Regions from separate parts of the Sedimentibacter sp. B4 genome, predicted to be linked through region 1. Evidence: riboswitches for the same ligand, from Rfam matches in the RefSeq annotation. Region 1 holds a riboswitch; the other holds the start of a gene.
What was found. A riboswitch is a leader RNA that binds a small molecule or an ion and turns the genes downstream of it on or off. The one in region 1 is predicted to bind cobalamin.
Positions count from the first base shown of each region.

Region 1 (7,682 bases):
TGCTCTCTTAGTAAACAGAGAGGCCCAGCATATGCTGATATGCTTTATGATTGAATCCTTTCCCATAATGTTAAGATACGTGTTCTGCTGGCCTGCAAAGGAAGCTGTGGGCAAATCCTCTGCCGTTGCGCTTGAACGTACTGCATATGCATTTTCTTCTCCAAAACTTAAGAGAACGCTGGTGATTTCTTCTTCAATTTCTTCTGGGATGACTGCATCTTCTATGAGCCTTCGAATCTCAGCACTGATTTTATTGATTTTATCCCTGTCTTCTAATTTTAGAAGCGATAACCGATCAAGCAGTTCCTTAATAGACGGCGTTTCTCCAATGATTCTTTTAAATGCATCAGTAGAAACACAAAAACCCTCTGGCACGCGTATGCCTTCAGTCCTGGATAGTTCCCCAAGGTTTGCTCCCTTACCACCAACAGACATGATTTTTGTTTTGTCAATATCCTTAAACCCAAGAACATATGAACTCATATGACTACCTCCTTTGGCCTTACTATTGATATTTTGATTGTCCTCCATAAAACTATATTAGAGTATTGAATATTTTTTAACACTAATTTTACTAGCTATTCATTGTATTATTGCCTCTTGCTTCTGCAATAATCCCCATTATAGCATTATCAAAAAATAACAAACAGACTACACTTATATTTTTTTATATGTTATAATTAAAGTGGAGATAATTAAAAATTATGTACGAAATGTTGCGAGTTCTAGACATAAAAAAATACCATTAATATTTTCAATAAATATTTAATGGTATTTTACTAAAGAAAATTAGATTTTTAATTGGTCACTGAGAACCGTCCCCTATGACTTCCCTATGACTTATTTATACCCTTAGTGAGCCACGAAAGCCTCTGACACCATAGTAAGATTCTGCTCCATTGTGATACACAAAAACAGTGTCATAGCGGCGATCACAAAACAATGCTCCACCGAGTTTCCTGATATTTTCAGGTGTTCTGATCCAGCTTGACGTCTTAACATCAAAACTGCCAAGTTTCTGCAACTCCCTGTATTGTTCCTCAGTTAACAACTCAATACCCATATCATCAGCCATATCAACAGCATTATTTTCAGGTTTATGTTCTTTCCTTGACTCAAGTGCCTCACGGTCGTAACATATACTTCTGCGGCCTTTTGGGCTTTCTGCTGAGCAATCATAAAAAATGTATTCATCCGTATTTTTATCATGACCAACTACATCCGGTTCACCGCCGGTTCTTTCCATTTCATAAAGTGACCAGAGATTTTCAGAATAAATTTCAAGTTTTTCTTGCACCTTTGACCATTCAATACTCCTATGGCGTTTCATATTTTTTTCAAAACGCACTTTTAATGTGCTTAGCAGTTCTTGGTGCTGTTCCGGTGACAATTTTATTTTATTGCTGACTTTATCTATATTTGTCATGCCGATTTCTCCTCATTAATTTAAATTTATTAAGTTATATCTTCATATACTGATTATACCCAATAAATACATTAGAAATCACCACACCTTTATAAGAGTTAAAAATCTCCTGTACTTACACCCGAAGTTTCAAATGTAGCCATTTCATCAGCAATTTTCAAAGCTGCTTCAACCATTGGAAACATAAGTGCTGCACCTGTGCCTTCTCCTAATCTCATGTTTAAAAATAATCTTGGCTCAATACCAATGTGTTTTAAAGCTATTAATTCACCTTTTTCTTCTGAAGAATGAGAAGATATCATATATTCAATGGAAAAAGGATTTAGTTTTGCAGCTACAAGAGCTGCTGCAGAAGAAATGATGCCATCTAATATTGTTGGTACTTCTTGTTTTGCTGCTTCTAAAATTGCACCTGCCATTGCAGCAATTTCTAATCCGCCTATTTTAGACAATACATCTATTGGGTCATCAGGATTAGGATTATTTATATTAATCGCTTTTTTTATTATCACATGTTTATGTTTTAGAGCATCATTTTTCAAACCTGTTCCGCTGCCTGTAGCTTCTTCAACACTGCAGCCTGTGAAAACTGTAATTAAAGCTGCACTTGGAGTTGTATTTCCGATTCCAACTTCTCCTGTTGCTAAAATGTTTTTTCCAGACTCAATTACATTTGATGCAACCATAGCACCAGTCAATAAGCTTCTAAGAGCTTCTTCTCTTGTCATGGCTGGGCCTTCTGCAATATTATCTGTTCCGTTTTTTATGCGGTTAGCCATAAGTTCTGGTGGATTAATAGGACGAGATATACCTAAATCGGTACATACAAGGTCTGCTCCTGCATGATTAGTCAACACATTGATTCCACCGCCTCCACTTAAGTAACTGTTGAACAATTGTGCAGTTATTTCCTGTGGAGCTGCGCTAACCCCTTCCTTTACAACACCATGGTCTCCGGCCATTAATAGAACTGCCTTTCCCTTAATTTCAGGATATGCAGTTCGTTGTATTCCTGCCAGCTGAACAGCAATGTCCTCAAGCACTCCAAGACTCCTGGTAGGTTTTATCTTACCATCAAGTCTCTCCTGCATTTCTTTAGCTGAGTTAAAATCAGTCTTTTTAATACCTGATATGATTTCATTTAGTCTCAGCTCCAGTTCTTTTTCACTCATGTTCTTAATGTTTAAATGTTTGCAAAATCCATTGTTCATTTTTACTCCTCCAATTAATAAAAAAATAAAGTCCCGCCATAATAATATATGGTCGGGACTTTTCCGTCATCACGATGCTTTCAGTAAATGAAAGACTTTTTCTTCCCAGGCAGGTCTCCTGACTCAGACTCAAGCATCCTTTTGCCCCTTCCCGGCATATGCCAGTGGTACGGCAAAGGACTCATCTTCACAGTGTTGGGTACGTAACGGACTCTCACCGTCTTCCCTATTCTCCCTAATGGGCACCTGAGATTGATATTTAATTAATTCAATTTTAATATAAAATTTGCACCAAGTCAAACAAATATTAGATCATAGAATTTTACAATTTATTTTTATGTAATATAGACATTAGTAAACTAATATATATATTATCCTCATTGAACAATGAGGATTGAGAGGACATAATGGACAGCATTTAGGGTTTGATTAATTCCTTTGTTATCAATGATAATGATATATACAGTGACTTTATCATATTCTTCGTAAGTGACAATTGAGGAGTACCTTCTTTTAACTTTTCCTGTGCTTTTTCGCACTTGCTGATTGTTGAGGTTATAGGTGGAATTGCTTTTTCTAAATCTTCTTTGGAGAAATTATCTTCTAAAGAATCACCTAACTCTCTTGATATTAATGACGATGATATGTATAGAGCTTTAACCCTATTCCTGGTAAGAGTTGCCTGAGGAGTACCTTCTTTAAATTTAGGCTGTACTTTCTCGGACCTCCTAATCATAGAGGCAATTGTTGGAATAGCTTTTTCCAGCTCCTCTTTTGTGAAACCATCCATAAAATTCTCCTTTAAAAATACTATTTTCAAGCTCCAGAAGAGCCATTTTCATGTGGATACCACCTTCATACCTACAAGCCTGCCATTTGTTCCACTCGTTATTTCCTTGCCAACTCTTTTTTCTTTTTTGGTGCATAATCCAGCATTTGTGGTATTGCACCTCCTGCAATTGCCCAGAGATAAAGACTTGCCACTGTACCGTAAGGCGAATAGCGTTTTTTGTACTTCTCAAACTTTTTTCTGTCAATGTTTCTGTGATGATAAAGCATCCGCATACCACGGTGAATTGCCAGGTCTCCAAAGCTCACTACATCAGGACGCTGTAAACAAAATATCATAATCATTTCAGCAGTCCATACACCAATACCTTTCAAAGAGGAAAGTTTTTTGATAATCTCTTCATCTGACAGATCATTAAGCGTATTAACGTCAAACTCTTTATTTCTTACCTTATCTGCAAAGTCTTTGATATACTCTGCTTTTTTGAACGTCATACCAAGTTTTTGCAGTTCATTTAATTCAAGAAAATAAATATTGTCAGCATTGATATCTCCAATTCTATCTCTTAGCCTCTGCCATATGGTCACTTGGGCCCGGGTGGATATTTGTTGGCCGATAATGTGATGAACTATGGACGAAAACATGTCATTGTCAACTGCCCTGTATATATGTCCAATCTGATCAATTGCCGCCCCAAGCAGTTTGTCACGGCTTTTTAAGAATTCAATTTCCTTGTTGTCGTACTCAAAATACAAAACTTCACCTCCTTGCTTCCAGCGGTCATAGGGGACGGTTCTCTCTGTCCATTTAGAACCGTCCCTTATGACTCCCTATGACTATTTTGAATTTTGAATAATGGATTTTTCCATAAGCTCTAAAGTCTCAATATACTCTGGCTTAAGCTTTTGATACAAATTTTGTCTGCATGCTTTTGCTTCTTCCGGCTTACTTTTTCTTCCCTTAGTTTTAATAACATCATACCAGTATAATTTATGATTATTATAGTATACGTCAAAATCAACCAACCTCTTACCATCAACTGAATATTCCAGCGCCATTAAAATCATTTTAATTTCCTGCGGGGTTAAAAATGTAAACAACCTCACCTGATATGTCAAGACTGAGTACAGAAGCACAGCATGGTCCTTAGTCCAGCTTTCTCCTAAAATCATCCCTATTTCCAGTTTAGACATTATAAACATGAGTCTGTCATAGTGTTCCTTATATTTTCCATAAGAATCATATATATTAATTCTAAGCTCATACCACTGACTGTCATTTAAGTTTTGAGTAATATACCTCAGTCCTTCTACCCTCAGTCTTCCATGAACTTCAGTGATCGGATGCGGAATTAAAAGTTTTGTATTCAGGAAATCAGATGACGAAATTGTATCGCTGATTGACTTATTGGTAAAAGCTAAGATAGTATCATCTTTTTCTCCTATCCTAATGCCGTCTATCCAATCAACCTCCTTACCATCAAAAACAATCTTTAGTTGATCAATTAATTTTTGTTCATTGCCAGCTATACGCATAACTATTGATGAAGGACCCATGTCGATCTTTTGTAAAAGATTACATGCATGACTGTTAATAATTGTAGATAATATTACCGAAGCAACATCGCGAATCAGCACAATTTTTTTGGCATCCTCTATACAGGTTTTTTCAATATTTATATCTGTTATGAAACATAAAGTACAATTTTCGGTTGCATTCTCAAACCCTTTTTGGAAATCTGTTTCTTCACCACTCAGTTTTGACTCTAAAAATCTTGTGATTTCATCAATATTTTCTGTTCTAATAAACAAATACCTCGGTCCCATCCTAAATAACAGCATGAATATCTCCCCTTTCTGCTATAAACCAATCCTTTTTAATTTCATTCCTCTTGATGTATCTGTACCTGAAGGATAATCTAACTGAAACACCCTTTTATTAGACAAATCGATTATATTGATGTTCAATATTCCATTGAGACCTACAGTTGCACCTTTTTTATAATGACTAGGTTCAAAGCTGTGTCCGTAAAGATTAAAATCCACATCATTTAAATTTTCCTTATAATAATGACTGACAGAGAAGGTGCAACCATCTATAGTCAAGATACCATCCTTGAGAATTATTCCTATATTAGTCAAATTGCTAACTGTTTCATAATCATCATGGTTACCCAATACATAATAGATTTTTGAGAATTTATTCTTCTCTATACCGTCTATAAGTTTTGCAACACCTTTACAGTAGCTGTCCATTTTATACTTATATATCTCCAGCTTAATATTATCAGCCATATCTCCTGTATGTACAATATATTGAGGCTTTAAAATTTCAATTATTCTAAAAATATAGCCATAGATATCTACAGGTGTATCACTTATATGCAGCAATATAGGACCTTTTATTTCATTTAAAAGCTCCTTTGATATATATGGATAATCAAACATGAATAACAATCTTACGTATAAATCCTTAATGAACTTCATCTTTATCAACCTCCCAAAGGTCACTGGGTGGTCACAGGGGACGGTTCTCCTTGACCATATGTAACATTATCCTTCTAAAATTTTTGCCATATAAAACTCATCATAATACCTGCCATTTTTTAATGTTGCCGCTTTTCTCGTACCTTCAACTTCAAAGCCACATTTCTTATATAGATTTATTGCTCTTTCATTTTCTGTTATCACGGTTAATTCAAGTCTCTTTACTTTATTAGCACTTGCCCATTCTATAATATTCTGAAGCAGTAAATAACCAATTCCCTTACTGCAATATTCTTCTAAAATACCAGCTACTACAACAGCAACATGATTGGTTCTAATAAAACTTTCTCTGACTGCAATTATATAACCTATTATTTTACCATTAGTTAATGCCACATAGCACATGTCGCCATCATTAATAACAGATTCAATATTCTTTTGAATTCTTTCCTTGCTGATATTACGTTCCCCTTTTTCAAAAAGCATGAATTCTGCTTCATCATCTAATTTAGGCAGAAACTCACAAAACTCATTTACATCATTAACGTTTCTCTCTCTAATTTCTATATTCATAATTCACCCCCAATTTATTTCATCTCTGCAATTTTACAGAAACTGTACCAATGGTATTAAAATGGTTTCCATTCGTCTTCTAATATCGCATAAATGCAATCATCATACCACTGGTTGTTCATATTAAAACTTTTTATAAAATGCGCTTCTTTTCTAAATCCGATTTTTTCAAGTAGCTTTATTGATTTTATATTGTCGGGGTCAACAGATGCTGTAACTCTATGTTTCTTCAATTCAATAAAAGAATAATCAATTACAGCTTTTACCGCTTCTTGTGCGTACCCATTACCCTGATATTCAGGAGAAAGTGTATAACCTATTTCAACCTGGTAATCATCATCCATAAAATGAATTCCAATATCACCAATCATTTGGCCTTCTTTCAAGCATACAGCCAACTGCAGCCATGAATTTGCTGTATTCACACAAACAGAAATATTTTTATTTATAAATTCTTCAATTTCGCTAATGTTTATTGGTCTCCATGATTGATATTGATATATTTCAGGCAGTGAACGGTATTTGAAGAACGCTTCCTTATCTTTCATTTCAAGTGTTCTGATTAATAATCTGCCAGTTCTAATATTTTTTAATTTTCCCATATAAAATTACCTATTCCTTGTTTATATATAATTATTGTCTCTATTGTACTAATATTAGTAGTATTTTACAATAAGTAATAGGAGAAAAATAAATGATAATAGTATAGGAGGCGGTTCTGATTAGTCACCAAAACCGCCCCATGTGGTTATTTCAGCGTTGAGCTGTTGTTTAAAATACGCGTGTTATATAAAAACAGCACATCCTGATCTTGTGAAAAATCTATATAATTACCTAATAAATCTGTTGATATATACCTTAAATCAATTAATGTAATTTTAGAATATCCTTCAAGCATCAGTGGAGCTATGCTGCTTCCAAAGGAATCACGAAATAAAAGCAGTTCTTTGTCATTTTTGCATTCTTCATTGTAAATAGTGATTAAGGGCTTAGCACCAGATAAAAATACATCGTAAGGATCCATTCCATCAAACATCTCTAAGTTGTATACCTTTCTGAATGTATTTGACTGATGATCAAATACTACAGCATTTTCAATTATACTGTTAGTTACATAAAACATATTATCCGGCTGTAATTTTAGTGCAGCGTGCCCATAATAAGAACCGTAAAACGGATAAAGCTTATGCTCAATA
Region 1 is NZ_CANG01000038.1:65,607-73,288, forward strand. It holds gene ppsA (phosphoenolpyruvate synthase) at 1-483, opposite strand, end outside; gene BN358_RS07505 (DUF4256 domain-containing protein) at 845-1,426, opposite strand; gene cobT (nicotinate-nucleotide--dimethylbenzimidazole phosphoribosyltransferase) at 1,525-2,637, opposite strand; cobalamin riboswitch at 2,728-2,902, opposite strand; gene BN358_RS07515 (hypothetical protein) at 3,056-3,427, opposite strand; gene BN358_RS07520 (DNA-3-methyladenine glycosylase) at 3,526-4,182, opposite strand; gene BN358_RS07525 (hypothetical protein) at 4,264-5,268, opposite strand; gene BN358_RS07530 (metallophosphoesterase) at 5,287-5,913, opposite strand; gene BN358_RS07535 (GNAT family N-acetyltransferase) at 5,980-6,486, opposite strand; gene BN358_RS07540 (GNAT family N-acetyltransferase) at 6,543-7,088, opposite strand; gene BN358_RS07545 (DHHW family protein) at 7,235-7,682, opposite strand, start outside.

Region 2 (7,682 bases), on a different contig from region 1:
TTTTCAGACAAAAATTCTGCAAGTTTTCTTCCTTCTGTGGTTCCTCCGAAAATACAGATATTCATCTCTAATTTTCTGCCTTTCTGAATTCATGTGTAAAAGAAGGATTGTACAATTCACTTCTTTTGTAGTCATTTCCCAAGAAGTTTCCAACAAGAATAAGGGCTGTCTTCGTTATGTTGTTTGTTTTCATAATTTCAGGAAGAGTTGCAACGGTAGCATGAAATATTTTTTCATCAGGCCATGTTGCTTTGTAAACAACTGCAACTGGCGTACTGGGTTCATATCCGCCCATAATCAGTTCGTCCGAAAGCTTTTCAGAAAGTCCTGAGCTCAGGAACAAAACCATGGTTGATTTATGGGAAGCCAGTGACCTTATTTTTTCTCTATCCGGCACTGGAGTCCTACCCTCCATACGGGTAATAATAACGGTCTGACTTACATCCGGAAGAGTGTATTCAGCATTTAAAGAAGCTGCTGCTCCAAAAAACGAACTTACTCCCGGAACAACTTCAAATTCAATATGAAGCTCTTTTAAAATATCAATTTGTTCTCGTATTGCCCCATAAATGCTTGGATCTCCGGTGTGAAGCCTCACAGTGTCTTTATTTTCTTTTTCAGCGGTCTTTATAACATCTATTACTTCTTCAAGAGTCATGTTTGCACTGTTATAAATCTGGCAATTATCCCTTGTGTATTTTAAAAGTTCAGGATTTACCAGTGAGCCTGCATATATTACTACATCTGCTCTCTGCAATAAATTGTGCCCCTTTAATGTAATTAAATCTGCGGCTCCAGGGCCTGCTCCAACAAAATGTACCATGATTTCTCCTTAATTTAATATGCCTTTGTCGTTTGAATAAATTATGAGTTTTGTTTTAACGGTGTTGTTTACACGCTTATTTATGTAATATTCAGCTTTTTCGCTTATTTTCTGCAATACAAGCTTTTCTATATTTTCTCTTTCAAGTATTGATAAAGCATGTTCTGTTGTGGCGCTTGATAAAATTTCATTTATTGCAGAGCTTCCTGCACCGTACAAGGCTGCGTAACATGCAATAACTTCCATCCTGAAATCACCGTTATGAGAATGTGTATTGAGCATTCCTCCGGCTACCTTAACCATCTTGCCTATGTGCCCTACAATGAGAACTTCCTTGAAACCAAGCTCCACAGAAAAATCCAGCACCTCTCCTAAGTAATTGCTGAACTTAAGACTGTTTTCTCCTCGTATTCCCAAAGTGCTGTCTATAAATTTCTCAGCGTAATTTCCAGGAAAAGCAAGAAGTCTTAGATAGCCCTTTTCTCTTATTACTTTCATCTCTATTTTCAAACTGTCAACAAGAGCTTTCTCACTCATGGGTTCAACTATTCCTGTTGTTCCAAGTATGGATATGCCTCCAATTATTCCAAGCTGAGGATTGAATGTTTTCAAGGCTTTTTCTTCACCTTCCGGAACGTATACTGTTACGCTCATTCCTCCCCTGTACTTGTACTCGTTTGAAATTCTCTTAAGATTTTCAGTTATCATTTTTCTAGGAACAGAATTTATGGCTGCCTCGCCAACTTGGCAGTCAAGTCCCTTTTGAGTAACCCTTCCTACTCCCTGCCCCCCATAAATATTTATTTTTCCTGTGTCATCAAGGCTCACTTTAGCATAAATTTCAATGCCGTCAGTTATATCCGGATCATCGCCGCTGTCTTTCGTGACGCTGCAGCTTACCCCTTGAACATCAAAACATGGATTTTTTATGTCCATGAAAATTGTTTCTCCTAAGGGCAATCTCACTTGCACATTGTCAACTGTCTTCCCTGTGAGAAGCATAATTGCCGCAGCAGATGAAGCAGCTGCTGCACATGTTCCGGTTGTATATCCGCACCTTAATTTTTTACCGTCTTTTATAATATAATCCCTCATAATATCACCCTGAGACTATATACTTTGTTTAAATTATTCCAAAATAAAAAATCTTCCAATTTCTTGGAAGACATGTATGTGCAGTAAATATACTCTAACATTTAAGATAATCCTCCCGAAAATCTTCAAATCAAAATTTGGCAGGTCTCCTGACTATCGGTTCATCTAAAGCTCACCTTCCCGTTTATCACAGTGGTTTTGAGCCTTATCACCTTTCACAGTAGCGGGGGCTGTAACAGATTTTACTGTTTTCCCTTTTAAAACTATAGTTACCAAACTTTAATATTTAGTTGAGCTCATTATATATTAAAAAATACATATTGTCAAATGAGATTATAGTAATAATAAATTTTCAGTCTTCATAATCTTAAATAAGAAAATGTTTTGGAGGATATATGGAAGAATTATTTAAAAAAGTAAATATAGTATTTTCAATTGCTTTGATAATCACAGCCTTGCTGATATTATTTTCAAATATAGGAATTACCAGCGAAACAATCAACGGAACAAGTGAAAAACTGGATAAAATAAAAATTCTCATAGATCCAGGTCACGGGGGCATCGATCAGGGTGCAAGCGGAAGCCTTCATATAGGAGAAGCCCCCATTAATCTTGAAATATCTAAAAAACTCATGACATTTCTTGAAGGAAGCGGTTTTGAAGTTGAAATGACAAGATATGATGATACGGGTCTTTATTCATCAGCATCAGATACAATCAGAGATAAGAAAAACGAAGATTTGAAAAACAGAGTGAGCACCATAAACAATTCAAATGCTGATATAGTTGTTTCCATACATTTAAATGCATTTCCACAAAAACAATATTACGGTTCTCATGTTTTTTACCAAAAAAACAATGAGTACGGAAAAACAGCAGCCTTTATTTTACAGGACAGTCTGAAAACAATCCTTGATCCAGAAAACCAGCGAGTTCCACAAATTAAACAAGATATAAAAATAATGGATGATACAAAAAACACTGTTTTATTAATTGAATGTGGATTTTTATCCAATCCAGCTGAAGAACAAAATCTTGTATCTGATGAATACCAGGAAAAAACAGCCTGGGCAATATATACAGGACTTATGAAATATTTCAATGAAATTTAACAGTCATTAAGTAAACACAAAGTAAACACATTTTTTCATTTTGTCGAAAAGATGTGTTTTTTTTGTATAATATTGATAAAAATATGAAAATTTCTTAATTAAATTGTTGAAAATATGCGAAATGTGTATTATACTGAAAGCGTGTAGTATAACATTTGGAGGAATAATATGAATTTTGATGAAGTGGAGTATTTTTTAGCCAATATAAAATCTGTCTTGTCGTGTAAAATTATTTCTGATGCAAACAACAATATAAGCGAAATACATGTGCTGTCTGACAGCAGTAGACATTCAAAGCAAATATCACGTGATATCAGAACTGCTTTGTTGTCTCATTTTAATTTAGATGTGGATTATAAAATTATAAGTGTTGCACAAATCAATAAAAACATTTCAATCAACACTGATTTCAGGCTGTTGTATGACGGTTACACAAATGAAACTTCTTCTGACAGAATAAAAATAAACACAAAGCTTTCCTGGGATGAAAAAGAATATACAGGACAAGCTGAAGGAATTAAAACAGAAAAAAACACACTCATGGTTGCTGCTTTATCTACACTGGATTCTATAAAAAAAGCCATTGACCTTGACTGCTTCATTGTAGAAGACATACAGACTGCCAAAGTTGCAGGCAAAGACGTAATGGTAGCAGCAATAACTCAAATAGACCACGGGAAGGAAAATGTTCTCATCGGTTCCTCCATAGTTACAACAAACAAAATTGATTCTACAATAAAGGCAACATTAAATGCTATAAACAGAAAAATCTGTTTGTATATAAAAGAATGATCGGGCTGACTAAAATATTTCAAAACTAGCGTAGCGGATCCTTCCTGTTCTAATAGCGAACTGAGCAGAGACTGACTGTCGGAGGATTCCCATGAAAAAATTAATGCCTATAATAGCTTCTTTAGTATCTTTGGTATTGGCTGCAGGCGCAAGCATCAGCTGGCTATAAAAATTAATTGATCATTTGTCAGCCCTTCATTATATAGAAATATAGAGGTTAAAAAATGGTAGATGGTGTAAGTACAATGAATAATAATCTAGAAAAACAAAAAATTAATATAAAATTATATGTATACATAACATTGTTAGCAGCCATTGCTATAATGTTATTGATTAATTTTTTTGAAATGTATACAATCGAAGATTATACTTTGCTAACGGTTTTCTGCGTATTATCAGCCGTAGCAGAAACATTTCTAATACCGTTGCCTAAAATAGGTGCCATATCAGTCAGCACAGCATTGGCATTTACTGCAATAATCTTGACAAACCCTCTGATTGCTGCCGTTGTAATGGCAGCTGGTGTAGCGTTCAGATGCCCCTACGTTGACGGCAAAGGGAGAGTTCATATATTTAATAATCCACCTTATAAAACAATCTTTAATATAAGCCAATATTTTATTAATACAGGCATAGCTGGATTAGCATATGTTGTTGTAGACGATCTCCTTAAGGTAAGATTTGTATTTTACAATCCGGTAGCAGGCATTGCAGCATTAATTGTTTATATTTTGTTAAACACTTTTTGCATGTCAGTGTTAATGGCTATATTATTAAAAGAAAAATTTTCAAACATATGGAAAAGTAGTTTTTATGGAATGCTGATTAACATATTGCTTGTAAGCCTTTTAGGCATAATACTTGCTTTTGCCTTTTATAGCTACGGAACAGGCGGAATGCTTTTGTTCTTCATTCCACTTTTATTTGCAAGATACACATTCAAACTTTACATAGACATGCGCAAGAATTATTTTGACACCATGAATGTCCTTGTACGAGCCATAGAAGCAAGCGACCCATATACCAGCGGTCATTCCATGAGAGTTGGTGCCTATGCAGAAGCTATTGCCAAACAACTTGGTCTTCCGCAAGGTAAAATTGATTTAATAAAGAGTGCAGCCCTATTACATGACATAGGTAAAATAGGAATAGACAAGAAAATTCTCAATAAGGATGGAAAGCTTGAAAAAGAAGAATTTGACACTATTAAATCTCATCCTGAAATAGGAGCAACAATAATTTCAGATTTAAGCTATCTTTCAAACATTACAGAAATAATAAGACATCACCACGAAAGGAATGACGGAAGAGGCTATCCTGACGGTTTGGACCATGATAAAATTCCGTTGGAAACTTCAATTCTTACAATTGCGGATTCCTTTGATGCCATGACAACAAACAGACCATACAGACATTCACTAAGTCTTGAAACAGCACTCAATGAAATAAAAATAAATGCTGGAACGCAGTTTAATCCTGACATAGTGGATGATGCAATAATTGCTTTGAAGGCAACATATTTTAGCTTATCTGAATAAAGGTGCATTATGATTTCAGAAATAATATTGATATCCATTTTATCAATTTTAATTGCAATATTAATTTTAATAACAACAAAAAAAAGTCCTGATATCACTAATCGAAATTTTGAGATAAAGGGCTACAAGTTATTAATATTGACAGCAGTAATAGAAATTACTGCTCAATTTTTGTTTAGAAGGTTTCCCAGCAGCAGCTTGTTAAGGTATCTTTCACTTAGCTGGCTGATTTATTTTGCTATTTTTTATGTAGCTGCAATAAACATAAAAAAGTCCTACATGATGCTTTTTTTTATTGGAACATTGCTTAATTTCATAGCAATTGCTTCAAATGGTTTTAAGATGCCCGTCTTTGTTTCTGATGTTCTAGGAGATGTTGAAGCTAAAAGGCTGTATCTTCAGACAGGTCAGGATTTAATACATTCTCTGCTTACAGACAAAACAAAATTCAAGTTTCTTTGCGACATCATAACCATTCCTTCTCCCTATCCTTTTTCCAAGACCATTAGCATTGGTGATGTTTTTTTGCTGGCAGGCGTATTTGCATATTGGCAGGACCTGCTTGAAGGAAAAAAGTCACGTAAAATCGTAAAATAATTACATAAACATGAGTCTTCCCACAACAAGCGCTGCAAATATGGAAGCTACGTGTGCCATAAGCCCCACCTTGACTGTGTGTCTTGTGTTTGTTATGCCAACAGCACCAAAGTACACTGCAGTTGTATAAAAAATAGTTTCAGATGAACCCATCAGTATAGAGGCACTCCTTCCAATAAAAGAATCCGCTCCATAATTATCCAGTATAGATTGAAAAACCCCCAATGATCCTCCTCCTGACAATGGTTTAATAACAGCAAGGGACAGAAGTTCCGGAGGAAATCCCAAAATATCCGTTACAGGCCTTAACAGACTGACAATAAATTCTTCCGCTCCGGAATGAATGAACAAATTTATTGCAAATATAACTGCAAGTATGTAAGGAAATACTTTAAATGCTGATTTTGCTCCATCCATAGCCCCTTCAATAAATGCAGAATATATGTCCACATCCGCAATAATTCCATAAAAAAGAATACCGCCCACAACAAAGGGCATGATTAAATCAGAAAAATTCATTTCACATTTTCCTTTCATAATATTTAGCAAGCATAACAGCTATAATTGTAGAAAATGTTGTTGCAGCAATAGTAGGAAGCATAATATCCGCCGGAACTGAGGCTCCTGAATCTGCTCTTAATTTTATGATGCTTAATGGAATAAGCTGTATTGAAGACACGTTAATAATCAAAAACATACACATTGCATTATTTGCTGTTTTTTTATCACTGTTAATTTTTTGCATTTCCTGCATTGCCTTTATACCAAAGGCTGTGGCAGAATTACCTATACCCAGCATATTTGCAGCAATAGTCATAACTATTGCATTAACAGCGTTCGTGTCATTTTGAACTTCCTTGAATAAAAACTTGACTGCAGGTCTTAAAAATTCAGATATTTTATTTAAAATTCCCGATTTTTCCACAATACGCATCATACCTGTCCAGAAAGCCATAACCGGAACAAGACTTATTATAAGATCAACTGCCTTTTGCAGGTCAAACAAAAGCACATCTGTAAGCACCTCCGGTCTTCCGTTGGCAAAAGAAAACAATATACCCGTGAAAATTAAACCAATCCACAAATTCCTCAAGAAATCAACCCCGCAATTAATCATTAATAAATAACATGCCCCAACATAGTTGAGACATTAAATCAGACATCCTTTATTAATTATATTTCACAGGATTTTTATTATGCTGACTAAAATAAAAAGCAGCAATATTGCTGCTTAGTTATTTATATTATGCTTGAAGAATCTCCATGAACTGTTCTCCTGTATTTGCGCTCTTTTGATTATATTTAAAAAGTTTTATTTTCTTCTTCGTTTATTTTTTCCACCTGAATTTCAAGAACTCTTTTTGCTTCTGCCTTTGTTATGGTTATGTGAAGGTTTTTATAAACCATTTTTCCGCCCACATCAGGAATTTCTTCAAAAAGCATTGTAATCCATCCGTTAACTGTTGTTACATCTACTTCTTCATCAGGCTCAATATTAAACAATTCGAACATGTCGTCAACATCGGCATTGCATGAAACCAGATATTTGTCATCTCCGATTTTTTTAAACCATTCTATAACTTCATCATGCTCATCCCAAATTTCTCCCACTAGTTCTTCTATGATGTCTTCCATGGTTACAATTCCTTCAGTTCCGCCATATTCATCAATTACAGCAGCCATGTGTGCTTTCGACCTTTGAAGTTCCTTTAAAAGTTCTGAAAT
Region 2 is NZ_CANG01000029.1:20,366-28,047, forward strand. It holds gene cobK (precorrin-6A reductase) at 1-65, opposite strand, end outside; gene cobM (precorrin-4 C(11)-methyltransferase) at 68-823, opposite strand; gene cbiD (cobalt-precorrin-5B (C(1))-methyltransferase CbiD) at 833-1,918, opposite strand; cobalamin riboswitch at 2,040-2,210, opposite strand; gene BN358_RS04885 (N-acetylmuramoyl-L-alanine amidase) at 2,314-3,030, shown strand; gene BN358_RS04890 (hypothetical protein) at 3,199-3,822, shown strand; gene BN358_RS04895 (HD domain-containing phosphohydrolase) at 4,047-5,360, shown strand; gene BN358_RS22245 (DUF5317 domain-containing protein) at 5,370-5,957, shown strand; gene BN358_RS04905 (spore maturation protein) at 5,958-6,476, opposite strand; gene BN358_RS04910 (nucleoside recognition domain-containing protein) at 6,478-7,074, opposite strand; gene BN358_RS04915 (HlyC/CorC family transporter) at 7,260-7,682, opposite strand, start outside.
Region 2: linked by a shared signal. The riboswitch ahead of cbiD (cobalt-precorrin-5B (C(1))-methyltransferase CbiD) and the one ahead of cobT (nicotinate-nucleotide--dimethylbenzimidazole phosphoribosyltransferase) in region 1 are both predicted to bind cobalamin.